3 regions of the Amycolatopsis japonica genome follow, and region 2 is predicted to be linked to each of the others. Evidence: riboswitches for the same ligand, from Rfam matches in the RefSeq annotation. Region 2 holds a riboswitch; each other region holds the start of a gene.
What was found. Region 2 has a riboswitch for S-adenosylmethionine ahead of thrC (threonine synthase). Riboswitches for the same ligand answer to the same signal wherever they lie in the genome.
Positions count from the first base shown of each region.

Region 1: it holds a riboswitch for S-adenosylmethionine, as region 2 does, so the genes downstream of both, AJAP_RS03915 (methionine ABC transporter ATP-binding protein) here and thrC (threonine synthase) in region 2, are expected to answer to the same signal.
Region 3: it holds a riboswitch for S-adenosylmethionine, as region 2 does, so the genes downstream of both, AJAP_RS11365 (aminotransferase class V-fold PLP-dependent enzyme) here and thrC (threonine synthase) in region 2, are expected to answer to the same signal.

Region 1 is NZ_CP008953.1:774,352-778,369, forward strand. Features, by position in the region: gene AJAP_RS03900 (DUF222 domain-containing protein) at 50-1,075, opposite strand; gene AJAP_RS03905 (GNAT family N-acetyltransferase) at 1,237-1,803, opposite strand; gene rsmA (16S rRNA (adenine(1518)-N(6)/adenine(1519)-N(6))-dimethyltransferase RsmA) at 1,844-2,680, shown strand; SAM riboswitch class I at 2,923-3,013, shown strand; gene AJAP_RS03915 (methionine ABC transporter ATP-binding protein) at 3,227-4,018, shown strand, end outside.
Region 2 is NZ_CP008953.1:6,256,465-6,260,482, reverse strand. Features, by position in the region: gene AJAP_RS29035 (ComEC/Rec2 family competence protein) at 1-73, shown strand, start outside; gene thrC (threonine synthase) at 107-1,372, opposite strand; SAM riboswitch class I at 1,386-1,519, opposite strand; gene holA (DNA polymerase III subunit delta) at 1,655-2,638, shown strand; gene rpsT (30S ribosomal protein S20) at 2,692-2,952, opposite strand; gene AJAP_RS29015 (EamA family transporter) at 3,285-4,018, shown strand, end outside.
Region 3 is NZ_CP008953.1:2,327,558-2,331,575, reverse strand. Features, by position in the region: gene lspA (signal peptidase II) at 1-366, opposite strand, end outside; gene AJAP_RS11370 (hypothetical protein) at 391-978, opposite strand; gene AJAP_RS11365 (aminotransferase class V-fold PLP-dependent enzyme) at 998-2,341, opposite strand; SAM riboswitch class IV at 2,374-2,488, opposite strand; gene AJAP_RS11360 (M23 family metallopeptidase) at 2,617-3,300, opposite strand; gene AJAP_RS11355 (potassium/proton antiporter) at 3,432-4,018, opposite strand, start outside.

The DNA of each region.
Region 1 (4,018 bases), 3.5 Mb from region 2:
ATCCTCCTTTCCTGAAGGTCACCGTGTGGGTTCGCCCGCAAGGTGGCCTTCAGGCCGTTAAAGGCTTATGAGGTTGCGCCGCGTTCCCGGATCTCGGTCTCGACAGTCGTGCCCACCATCGAGGGGGACGCAGGTGAGCGACATTCCGGGATCGTTCAGTCGCGGCGGACTCTTGAACGCCCTCGCCGCTGCCGCGGTAGGGGCTCTGGCGGCCCTGTGGCGGCATCTGGGTGGGCTTAGGGCGGCTCGCGGGTTCCTCGCTGGGCTGTGCGGGCTGAGGCTCCTCAGTGACCCGCTCCGCGGTCTGCCGGGGCGCGGGGATGTCCGGGCCGGCCTCCGCGAGATCGACGATCTCCGCGAACGCGTCGCCGCGTCTCTCCGCGGGCGCACGGTCGTCGGCTACTTCGCCGGGAGCCGGATACGCACGCGGCACCAGGAGCGCGTTCAGGCGGGCGCCCGTCTCGGGGTCGAGGTTTCCGCGCATGTCCCAGCGGCCGGTCCGTTTCTGGCGCAACCAGAATTCGCTTCGCTGACGTTTCGGCTCGGGATCGTCTTTGGGCTTCCCATCCGGATCATGTCGCGCGAGCAGGTCGGTGCCCGCCATCGTGACGTCGCGCGGTCTTGCGACGCCCGCGAGTTCGACCAGGCCCTTTTCGGCCTCAAGCCGCTCGTCCGCGTCGAGGTGGTCCGGCAGCCTCTTCATGACGGTGACGATCCGGTCGATACCGGCCTCGGCCAACGCGCCGGTGCTGGCCGATTCACCGGTCAACGGCGCGACGGGGTCGATCGTCGTGCCGTCGCGCGCCCGTCTCGAATTGAGCGCGAGCGCTCTGCCGGTCACTCTCTGAGCCTCTGCTCGAGGCACTCGAGCCACATGCTCGTAGAAGGCGGCGATCGAGTTGTATCCGTAGAGGTCTCGGACCCCACGTGACTCGATCTCGGCCAGGATCTGGCCGACTTCGGCGAACAGACGTCGCCCTTCGCGTAGCCGTGTCTGCAACTCGTCGAGGAGCAGTTCGGCGTCACCTTCCGGCAGGTTGAGCGGGAAGGCCTTGGGATTGTTTTTGCTGGTCATCCCTCGATTGTCGAGGCAGATTCGAACGAATGCACGGTATCGATCGGGTGGATGATCATTACGCTCCGCCTGCGCTGACCTGCGCCGATCACACGGGAGTGGGATACGTGTCGGTTCGAAAACGCCATACGGATGGTGGGGGCGGGATCACAGCTCCGCGGTCATCCGGTCATCCGGTCCCACTCCTCGCGGAGCACCCCATAGACGACGGCGTCATGCACGCCTCCGGCCCAGCGTCGCGCGCGCCGGAACCGGCCTTCCTCCACGAACCCCAGCCGCCGCCCGACGGCGATCATCCCCGGGTTCCCCGAGAACGTGGCGAAGTCCAGGCGGAGCGTGTCGGTGCGAGCGAACAAATAGGTCGTCCACAGGCGCAAGGCCTCAGTGCCGTATCCGCCGCCCCAGTACCGCTCGTCGTAGATCGCCAACCCCATCCGCCGCCAGTCGGTCTGCCTGCTTTCCCAGTACCAGCTGACCCTGCCGATCAACCTGCCGTCCTTCAGATCGCATACGGCGAGGCTGGTGCGGGGATCGACGGGCTCGGTCTTGGGCGTGGTGAGTTCGCGTGCCGTCGAGTCGGCCGCCGCCGCGGTCGGGGTGCCGAAATAGGGCCCGTTCGTTTCATGCCAGGGCCGCGTGGGATCGAGTAGGTCGCGAAGCGGTCGGAGGTCGCCGGGCCTCCAGTCGCGCAGCCGGACTTTCTCGCCTTCGAGTACAACGTCGTCCACCGGCCAATCGTGGCCCACCGGGGCTGGTTACGATCGTCGGGTGACTGAACTGCTCGGTCCTGCGGAGATCAGGGCGCTGGCGGCCGAGCTGGACGTACGTCCGACCAAGAAGCTCGGCCAGAACTTCGTGCACGACCCCAATACGGTGCGACGCATCGTCGACCTCTCGGGGGTCGGTGAAGGCGACGTCGTGCTGGAGGTCGGGCCGGGCCTCGGCTCGTTGACCCTCGGACTGCTCGCGACCGGCGCCGAGGTCGTCGCGGTCGAAATCGACCCTGTGCTGGCTGGGCGATTGCCGGATACCGCAGCCGAACGGGGCGGGGCCGAACGACTGACGGTCGTCGGCGCGGACGCGTTGCGGATCACGTCCGACGACCTGCCCGCGCGTCCGACGGCGCTCGTCGCGAACCTGCCGTACAACGTCGCAGTTCCGGTCGTGCTTCACCTGCTTGCTGAACTGCCGTCGCTGACCAGCGGTCTCGTGATGGTCCAGACCGAGGTCGCGGACCGGATGGCGGCCGGCCCGGGGAGCCGGACTTATGGCGTCCCCAGCGTCAAGCTCGCTTGGTACGGAAAGGCGCGCAAGGTCGCCGCGGTGCCTCGCGCGGTGTTCTGGCCCGTTCCGAACGTGGACTCCGCACTGGTCGCTTTCGAACGGGGCGAGGTGGTGTCGTCCGTGGACCGGGAGCGATTGTTCGCGGTGGTCGACGCCGCCTTCTCCCAGCGGCGGAAGACTTTGCGTGCCGCGTTGGCGTCATGGGCCGGTTCCGCCGAACGCGCGGGGGAGCTGCTCGAGAAGGCGGGAATCGACCCCAAGACCCGCGGTGAACAGCTGGATGTCCACCAGTTCGCGCGGATTGCCGCGGTCGCCGGTTGATCGCCTGCCTCGGATGTGACCGGCACCGCGCGAACGTCAGCCGCGCCACGTCGGCACGTGCGTAAGCCTTCTCGATCTGTATGAGCCGGCGTTGTCTTAGCAGGTAGCGCGCCTGGCGCAAGTCGAAGGCGCCTGACTGTGTTCCATTATCTGGACGCCCCATCCTGTATTATGGACGCGACCAGACGTGTGATCTGCGCCTACGCGCTTGCTTTCATCCAGTGGGATCGGTTTTACTCAGTGAGCCATCCCGAGCGACTGAGAGACCTGGCTCGCCGAAGTCGCAGCAACCACCCTCCACAGGGCAGGTGCTACAGCCAGGACCGATGGAGGCTTTGCCTAATGAACAGGGTCACCCACCCGCTCCTGCTGACCAGGCGACGTGTCGTCGATGAAGGTCGCCGCACGGTAAGTGCGTGTCGACGCTCCACCGTTACTGCCTGAGTCCTTCTCCCTTACCTCTGAAAACCGTCCGTTTCCGGACGGTCACTCGGTGACGGTCGGCGCGCTCGAAAGAAGCAGCGCCCCATTCGCATGGAGCCTCTCGTGATCACTGTCGAAAACCTGTCCAAATCCTTTCCCCTCAACGGAAATCCCGTCGTCGCGCTGCGCGATGTGAGCGTGGACATCCAAGCGGGCTCGCTGTTCGGAGTCGTCGGCCCGGCCGGCTCCGGCAAGTCGACCCTCGCTCGTTGCATCGGTCTTCAGGAGCGTCCCGACCGTGGCGTCGTCCGCCTCGACGGCCTCAACACAGGGACTCTCGACGGACGCCGTCTGCGCGAGATCCGGCGGCAGGTCGGTGTCGTGAGCACCAAACCGGAATTGCTCGCCGAGCGCACCATCGCCGGCAACATCGCTTCGCCGCTCGAACAGCTCGGTCTCGACGGGCCGCAGCGGCGCAACCGGGTCGGCAACCTGCTCGACCTGGTCGGGCTCACCCCCCGGGCGGGGCAGCGGCCGGGCGACCTGTCCGAAGGGCAGCTGCGCCGAGTGGCCATCGCCAAGGCGCTGGCCGCCGGGCCGTCCGTGCTCTTGGCCGACGACCCGACCGCCGGCGTGCAGGCCGAGGAGTCCGGCGCGGTCCTCACCGTGCTCGACCGGGCCCGTGCCGAGCTCGGAGTCACCGTGCTGCTCACCACTCCCGACGCCGGCGTGGTTCGCCGTGTCTGCGACGACGTCGCGGTTCTGGAAGCCGGGGCGATCATCGAACGCGGGACCGTGCTCGACCTGGTCTCCGACCCGAACAGCCGTACTGCGCAGGCGCTGCTTCCCGCGATCGAGACCGGGCGTGCGCAGGCCTCGAAGTACGACCGCGCGGTGGACGTCGTGCTGGTCGGC
Region 2 (4,018 bases):
CGCGGTGGTCGCGGACGGGCGAGGCCTCGCCCTGGTACGCCGGGGTGAGCCCCGCGGCCCGCCTCGTTCCTGAGGCGGGCCGCGCGAAACTCAGATGCCCGAGCTTTTAGATACCCAGAGCTTCGCGGACCGCGTCGGCCGAGGCGCTGACGGTGGCCTTCGGGCCGATCTTGTCCTCGACGGCGTCGAGGGTCTTGAGGCCGTCGCCGGTGATCAGCAGGACGATCTCCTCGTCCGGGTTGAGCTTGCCGGTCTCGATGAGCTTCTTGGCCGTCGCGACGGTCACGCCGCCCGCGGTCTCGGTGAAGATGCCCTCGGTGCGGGCGAGCAGCCGAATGCCCTCGACGACCTCTTCGTCAGTGACGTCTTCGATCGCGCCACCGGTGCGGTTGACCACGTCGAGGACGTAGGGACCGTCTGCGGGGTTCCCGATCGCCAGCGACCGGGCGATCGTGTCCGGCTTGACCGGCTGGACGACGTCGTGCCCGGCGCGGAAGGCCGCCGAGACGGGGGAGCAGCCGGTGGCCTGCGCGCCGAACACCTTGTACGGCGTCTCGTCGACGAGGCCGAGCTGACCGAACTCGCGGAAACCCTTGTCCACCTTGGTGAGCTGGGAACCGGAGGCGATCGGCACCACGATCTGGGAGGGAAGCCGCCAGCCGAGCTGTTCGGCGACCTCGAAGGCCAGCGTCTTGGAACCTTCCGAGTAGTAGGGCCGGACGTTCACATTGACGAACGCCCAGCTCTCCTGCTCGGCGGCGAGCTGGGTGGCGAGCCGGTTCACGTCGTCGTAGTTGCCGTCGACCGCGATCAGGTCACCGTCGTACACGGCGGTGGTGAGGATCTTGGCGCGTTCGAGGGTCTTCGGGATCAGGACGACCGACCGCCAGCCCGCGCGGGCCGCCGCGGCGGCGACGGCGTTGGCCAGGTTGCCGGTCGACGGACAGGCCAGCACGTCGAACCCGAATTCGCGGGCGGCGGCCAGCGCGACGGCGACCACGCGGTCCTTGAACGAGTGGGTGGGGTTCCCGGTGTCGTCCTTGACCCAGACCTTCTTGACGCCCAAGGCTTTCGCGAGCCTGTCGGCCTGGATGAGCCGGGTGGCGCCGGGTTCGGTGTTGGGGATCTCTTCGACGTTCGACGGAACGGGAAGGAGCTTCTTGTAGCGCCAGATGTTCTTCGGCCCGGCTTCGATGTCCTCGCGGCGCACGCGGCCGAAGTCGTAGGCGACCTCGAGCGGCGAGAAGTCCTCGGCGGAAACGAATTCGGGGGCGAGCGGCTGCCGGTGTCCCTCTTCCTTCGACACCAGTTCGACGGCCGGTCCGAGATCCGGGGTCTTGGTGGTGGAGGTCGTGCCGAGGGTTGCGGTCATCGCGAGGTTCCTTTCCTCATCTGCCCCGCCGGTGGCGGGCCGGAATTGGCACCGTGTTCGTCAGCTATCCCGCGATCGCGGGATGACAGGCTGACGCCGGTTGCCGGGGCTTCATCGGGCCGTTCCCTCTGCCCCTCTGGATGAGCGGTATTCGATTGTCGGCACGCGTGTCATCGCGTCGCCTCGCCAACACCGTACGACATGAGCCTCAGGTGGGGCCACCGTGCCCGGAACACATCACCGGACAAAGCACACGAGAGGAGGAGTGGCAGGATCGTCACCGTGACGACGCAAGCTTCCGCCCCATCGCCGCTGGTCCTGGTTCTCGGTGAGGAAGAGCTGCTGATCGAACGTGCGGTCCGCAGTGCTTCGGACGCGGCCAAAGCGGCCGACCCGACGGCGGATCTCACCCGGATCCGGGTGTCGGACCTCACAGTCCCGGCGCTCGCGGAAATGGTCAGCCCCTCGCTGTTCGCCGAGGGCAGGGTGATCGTCCTCGAATCCGCGCACGACATCTCGCAGGAACTCGCCGACGGGGTGATGGCCTACGTCAAGGCGCCCGCCGACGGCATCGTGCTCGTCGTCGTGCACAGCGGAGGCGGCCGGAGCAAGGCCGCGAAAGGGCTTCCAGCCGCCTTGAAGAAGGCGGGCGCGGAGGTAGTCGAGTGCCCGAAGCTGACCAAGGCCGCCGAGCGGGAATCCTTTGTCCGCAACGAGGTCCGCCGGGTCGGCGGGAAGATCGACGGTGCGGCCGTGCTGGCGTTGATCGACGCCGTCGGCTCGGATCTGCGCGAGCTGTCGTCGGCGGCGACCCAGCTCGTCGCGGACGCCGGCGGGGCGGTCGACGAGCAGGCCGTCCGGCGCTACCACCGTGGCCGCGCGGACGTGAACGGTTTCGCCGTCGCCGAGAAGGCCGTCGCCGGTGACAAGGCGGCGGCGCTGGAGTCGCTGCGCTGGGCGATGCAGCTGGGCGTACCGCATGTGCTGGTCGCGGACGCGCTCGCCGACGCCGTCCGCACGATCGCGCGGGTGTCCGGCGCCGGTCGCGGGAACCCGAATCAGATGGCGGGCGAGCTGGGGATGCCGCCATGGAAGGTGCGCAAGGCGCAGGGGCAGGCCCGCGGCTGGGGGCAGGACGGTCTGGCCACCGCGATGAGGGTGGTCGCCAGGCTCAACGCCGAGGTCAAGGGGGTGGCGGCCAATCCGGAGTACGCCTTGGAGCGGGCTGTCCTGGAGGTCGTCGACGCCCACGGCACAAGCCGCTGAGAACGGCGAAGGGCCCCGGCGACGTGAGTCGGCCGGGGCCCTTCGAAAGCCGATCAGAGAGAGTTCGCGCGCTTCGCGAGCGCGGACTTCTTGTTGGCGGCCTGGTTGGCGTGGATGACGCCCTTGGTCACGGCCTTGTCCAGCTTCTTGGCCGCGTCCTTCTGCAGCTCCAGGGCCTTGGCCTTGTCACCGGCGTCGGCGGCCTCGCGGAACTTGCGGATCGCGGTCTTCACCGAGGACCGGATCGCCTGGTTGCGCTGACGCGCCTTCTCGTTGGTGGTGATGCGCTTGATCTGCGACTTGATGTTGGCCACGGGGGCGCTCCTCTTGAATCTCTCGGTGGTTTCACCGCCGCGCTGTGACCGGCCCTGCGTGCTCGTGAGAGCGGCGCGGGTTTCCTCCATGACGGAATGCCACACGACGGTGAAGCGCAAGCTTAACAGCCGTCCCGGCGCGGCTCGCGCCAGCCTCGGGCGGGCTGCTTGCGGTACGGTGAAGATCGTAGTGCCTAGGGTTCCGCCGCCTGCCCGTTCAGCGAAACACACAATCAGGGCAGACGGGACCGGTCCGAGCGGCACCATCGGCGGAGCCGGAAGCACCGCCGTTCATCTGACGGGACAAAAGCCTGGAGGACCGGGTTTTCCGCATGCGCGGAAAACGTGAAAGGTCCGCTGTGAACGCCACCGCTCTGTCCTTCGTCGTCATCGCCGCCGTCATCCACGCGGGCTGGAACCTCGCCGCCAAGCGGATCCGCCGCGGCGGAGCCAGGTTCGTCTGGGCGTACTACAGCCTTTCCGCGATCCTGCTCGTCCCCGTCATGGCGGTCTCGCTGGCCGTGGAACCACAACGTCCACAGTGGACCTGGCTGTTCGCCGCCGTGGTCACCGCGGTGTTCCACGTCACGTACGGCATCGTCCTCCAACGGGGATACGCCGTCGGCGATCTGTCCGTCGTCTATCCCGTCGCCCGCGGTACCGGGCCGCTGATCTCGGTACTCGCCGCCGTCCTGCTGCTCGGCGAGCGGCCCGGAATCCTCGGCCTGGTGGGCGCGTTCCTCGTGGTCGCCGGTGTGCTGGTGATCGGGACCGGGCGGGCGCCGGCCCACGCCGACGCCGCCGACCGTGTCGCTCGCCGCAAAGGCCTGTTCTACGGCCTGCTGACCGGTCTCACGATCGCCGCCTACACGCTGTGGGACGCGCATTCGGTCACCGGTCTCGGTGTCCCGCCGATCGTGTACTTCGGAACCGGCGCGATCGTGCAGAGCCTGCTGATGGCGCCGTACGCGCTGAAGGACCGCGAGGAGATCTCGTGGCTCTGGCGCGAGCACAAGCGTGAGGTCGTCATCGTCGGCGTGTTCTCACCCGTCGCCTACCTCCTGGT
Region 3 (4,018 bases), 3.9 Mb from region 2:
GAAGATGCGGTCGGTCAGGTTGCCGAGCGCGCCGGCCAGCACCAGGCCGAGGCCGATCGCCCAGCCGACCGAGCGCAGCCGCCGCGACAGCCAGACGATGGCGATCACGACGGCGATCGCGACCAGCGCGAGCACCCAGGTCAGCCCGGTCGCCATCGAGAAGGCGGCACCGGGGTTGCGCACCAGCTGGAAGTACACGAGCCCGCCGAGGAACTCGACCGGCTGCTTGCCCTCGAGCGTGGACACGGCGATCTGCTTGGTGAGGAGGTCGATCCCCCACAGCACCGCGGCGACGACGAACACCACGGCGACGCGCTTCTTGGGCAGCGGCGGCGATGGTGGCGCGGTTTCGGGCTCTGTACTCACTCCCCCATTGTCCACTGAGCGGGTTCAGGCCTCCTCGGCGGCCGCCTTCGGCCTGCTCAGCAGGGCCGCGAACGCCCCGGCGAGCGCGACCAGCGACGACAGCACCAGCGCGAGCTGTCCTTGCGGCGGCACGACCGCGCAGACCACGAACGCCGCCGCCACGACGAGCACCAGCACACTGCGTTCCAGCCAGGCCAGCAGCACCAGGCCGACCGTCAGCAGGATCGCGCTCCGGGTGTCGCCGTCGAGTTCGAATTCCCAGTAGCCGACCAGGTCGGCCAGCGCGATGGCGACCAGTCCGCCGACCGCGATCGCGGCGACCTTCCACCACGGCATGGTCTTCGTCCGAAGGGCGTAGAACAGCACCGTGCCGAGGTAGACCGCGAACACGGCGAACAGCCAGTTGTCCATCCTGCCGATGGCCCCGGCCGAAACCGCGGTCAGGGGCGTCCCCGCGCTCTGGACGGAGCCGAACATGCCGCCGTCCCCGTTGGGCACGTAGGCGAACCACCCTTCGGACCGGCGCGAGCCGACGGACAGGGCCACCACGGCCAGCTGGGCGAATCCCAGCAGCGCCAGCGGAAACCAGTAACGCGGTCGCTCGTTCCCCATGCGGGGTGAGGGTAGTGGGTCAGGCGCAGAACGGGGGCAGTTCGCGCGGATCGTTTTCCGGCACCCAGCGGCCTTCCGGCTTCTCGTACTGCCAGCGCGCGCCGCGGGCGACGATCTGGCGCAGCGCCAGGACGATCCGGTCCACGTGTTCGGTCGTGCTGCCCAGGCCGAGGCTCACGCGCACGGCCTGCTGGCCCGTCGAACCGGCGACGGCGATCAGCCGTTTGGTCGCCACGTGCGCGCAGAACGCGCCGTCCCGCACGCCGATGCCGTACTCCGCGGAAAGGACCGCGGCGAGCCAGCCAGGGTCGAAGCCGTCGACGACGAAGCTGAGCGTGCCGACGCGGTCGACCGGCGCGTCGAACAGCCGCAGTTCGGCGAAGCCGGGGATGGCGGCGAGACCGCGACGCAGCCGCGCCAGCAGTTCCTCTTCGTGGGCGACGACGCCGTCCCAGTTCGCGGCCAGCGTCTCGCAGGCGACACCGAGCGCGTAGACGCCGACAGTGTTGGGGGAACCGGCTTCGTGCCGCTCAGGTCCGGAATTCCAGACCACGGAGTCACGGCTGACGAGCTTCGTCGCTCCGCCGCCGGCGAGGTACGGCTGGGCCGCGCGCAGCCAGTCGGCGCGGCCGATCAGCGCGCCGGCACCGAAAGGCGCGTACAGCTTGTGGCCCGACAGCGCGACGTAGTCGACGTCCAGTTCGCGCACCGAGATCTTCCGGTGCGGCGCGAGCTGCGCCGCGTCGAGCGCGATCCGGGCGCCGTGCCGCCGCGCGACGGCCGCGATCTCCTTGACCGGCAACAGTTCCCCGGTCACGTTGGACGCGCCGGTGAGCACGACCAGCCGCGGCCCCTGCGGGCAGTCCGCGAGCGCTTCGTCCACAGCGGACACCGCGGCGAGGCGGGTGCGCGGCGTCTCGATCCGGCGAACGTTCGGCCCCTTCCACGGCAGCAGCGCGGCGTGGTGCTCAGTGTCGAACACGACGACCGACGTGTGCTTCGGCAGGCTGCGGGCGAGAAGGTTGAAGGAATCGGTGGTGTTGCGGGTGAACACGACGGTGTCGGTCGATCGAGCGTCGACGAAGTTTCGCAGGATTCCGCGGGTGCGCTCGTAGAGCTTGGTGGAGACCTGCGAGGCGAACCCGGCCCCGCGGTGCACGCTGGCGTACCAGGGCAGGAACTCGTCGACCGCGGCCCGCACCTTGTCCAGACAGGGGGCGCTCGCCGCGTGATCGAGGTTGGCGTAACCGATGTCGCCGCCGGTGACCAGCGGAACCCGCAGACCGGCACCCGCGACCGTCGGGATTTCTTGCGTGGCAACGGTTTCAGCAGGGGTGCCGGTGCGTTCGAGAGCGAGGGTCATCATCATCCTCCGGGCCAGGGGACCCGACGAGGATCCCGCGCTTGCCCGTCGCACCACGCGACGAGCCAGGTCCTCACCCGGGGCACCCCACCGCGGAAGGAGGGTTGCCGGTCAGCTAGCCGGGGCTTGACGCTGACACTCGTGACCTACGGACGAAGTTAGCGGATGGGCGGGCGATCGAGCCAGCCCTCGTCCGCATCTTGAGACGCCGCTCACGTACTCCGCAAGCGGGAAGAGCCGTTGCCCGGCGCCGCGCCGCGCCGGGCAACGGCAGGTCAGACCCGGAAACGGCCGGGCAGTCCGATGGTCGCGCGGGAGGAGACCTCGGTCGCGGTACCCGAGTACTGATCGGTGCCCGCGGTGAACTGCCAGCCGCCGAAGGTCTTGCCGTCGACCGCCTCGCCGTAGGCCTCGGCGACCGTGGTCGAGACCTCGTCGTAGGACTTGCCGTTCCAGTTGCCGGCGCCGACCCCGAAGTCGCGCGAGTCGCCACCCTGGGCGGCGGCCGTGGGCAGGGTCCACAAGGTGAAGTGCACATGGGCGCCGGTGCTGCTGCCACCGCAGGGCAGCGCGTTGCCGGTCCGGCCGAGGGCGTCGCCGGGGGCGACCTTCTGGCCGTCGGTGACCGAAATGTTCTCCATGTGGTAGTACCCGGTGCGCCAGCCGCCGTCGTGGTCGACGGTCACCCAGTCGCCGCCGGAGCAGTGCTGGATCCGGACGGTGCCCGCCAGCGGGGCGCGAACGGTCCTGTCGCCGGGGCTGAAGTCGATGGCGTTCTTCACGCCGGAGTTCCCGTTGTCCGAGTGGATCCCCGCCGAGTAGACCGATTGGCCCGTCTCGAAGGGCAGCCCGAACGCGGGAAAGGCACCGGCCGCCGTGGCCGTCGGGGCGGCGAGAACCACCCCGACGAGTGCCACCGAGGCCCCCAGACCGGCGAACCGCGCAGGAAGTTTCGTCACCTTGCGTACTCCTTACCCCGTGACACTCACCCATTCGATGGAGTCGATTGCGGGGAAAGTAATCCAAAAGGAGTACAGAAGGGAAGAATTTTCTGAGATCAACCGACGAACAGCTGGTGCCGGTACGTGACCTACTGGCCGGATTCGCCCTTCCACCTGGCCAGACGGCCCGCGCGGTCGACGGCCCGCAGGCGTCGTTCGGCCGCGTCACGGGCTTCGGAGGTGGTCACGACGAGTAACTGGTCGCGTTCCTGAAGCCGCGTGTTCTTGTTCGGCGTGAAGCCGGTGCCGTCGCGGACGAGGAGGCTGATCGTCGCCCCCACCGGCAGCCGCAGCTCGGCCAGGTAGACGCCGTGCATCTTCGACCCGGTGTTGATCCGGACTTGCAGGAGTTCCGCGCCCATCTCGTCGAGCGGCGCGGAGTCGACGTCGATCTCGTGCGCTTCGGCGTGCTGGGCCAGCCCGAGCGCTCGCGCGAGCGGGGTCAACGTCGCCCCTTGGAGCAGCGTCAGCACGATGACCAGCACGAACACCGCGTCGACCAGCTCCTGTGCGCCGGGCACCCCGGACGACAGCGGGATCAGCGCGAGCACGATCGGGACCGCACCGCGCAACCCGGCCCACGACAGGAACACCTGTTCTCGCCAGGGGATCTTGAACGGCAGCGCCGACAGGAGCACCGACAACGGGCGCGCCAGCAGCAACACGACCGCTCCCG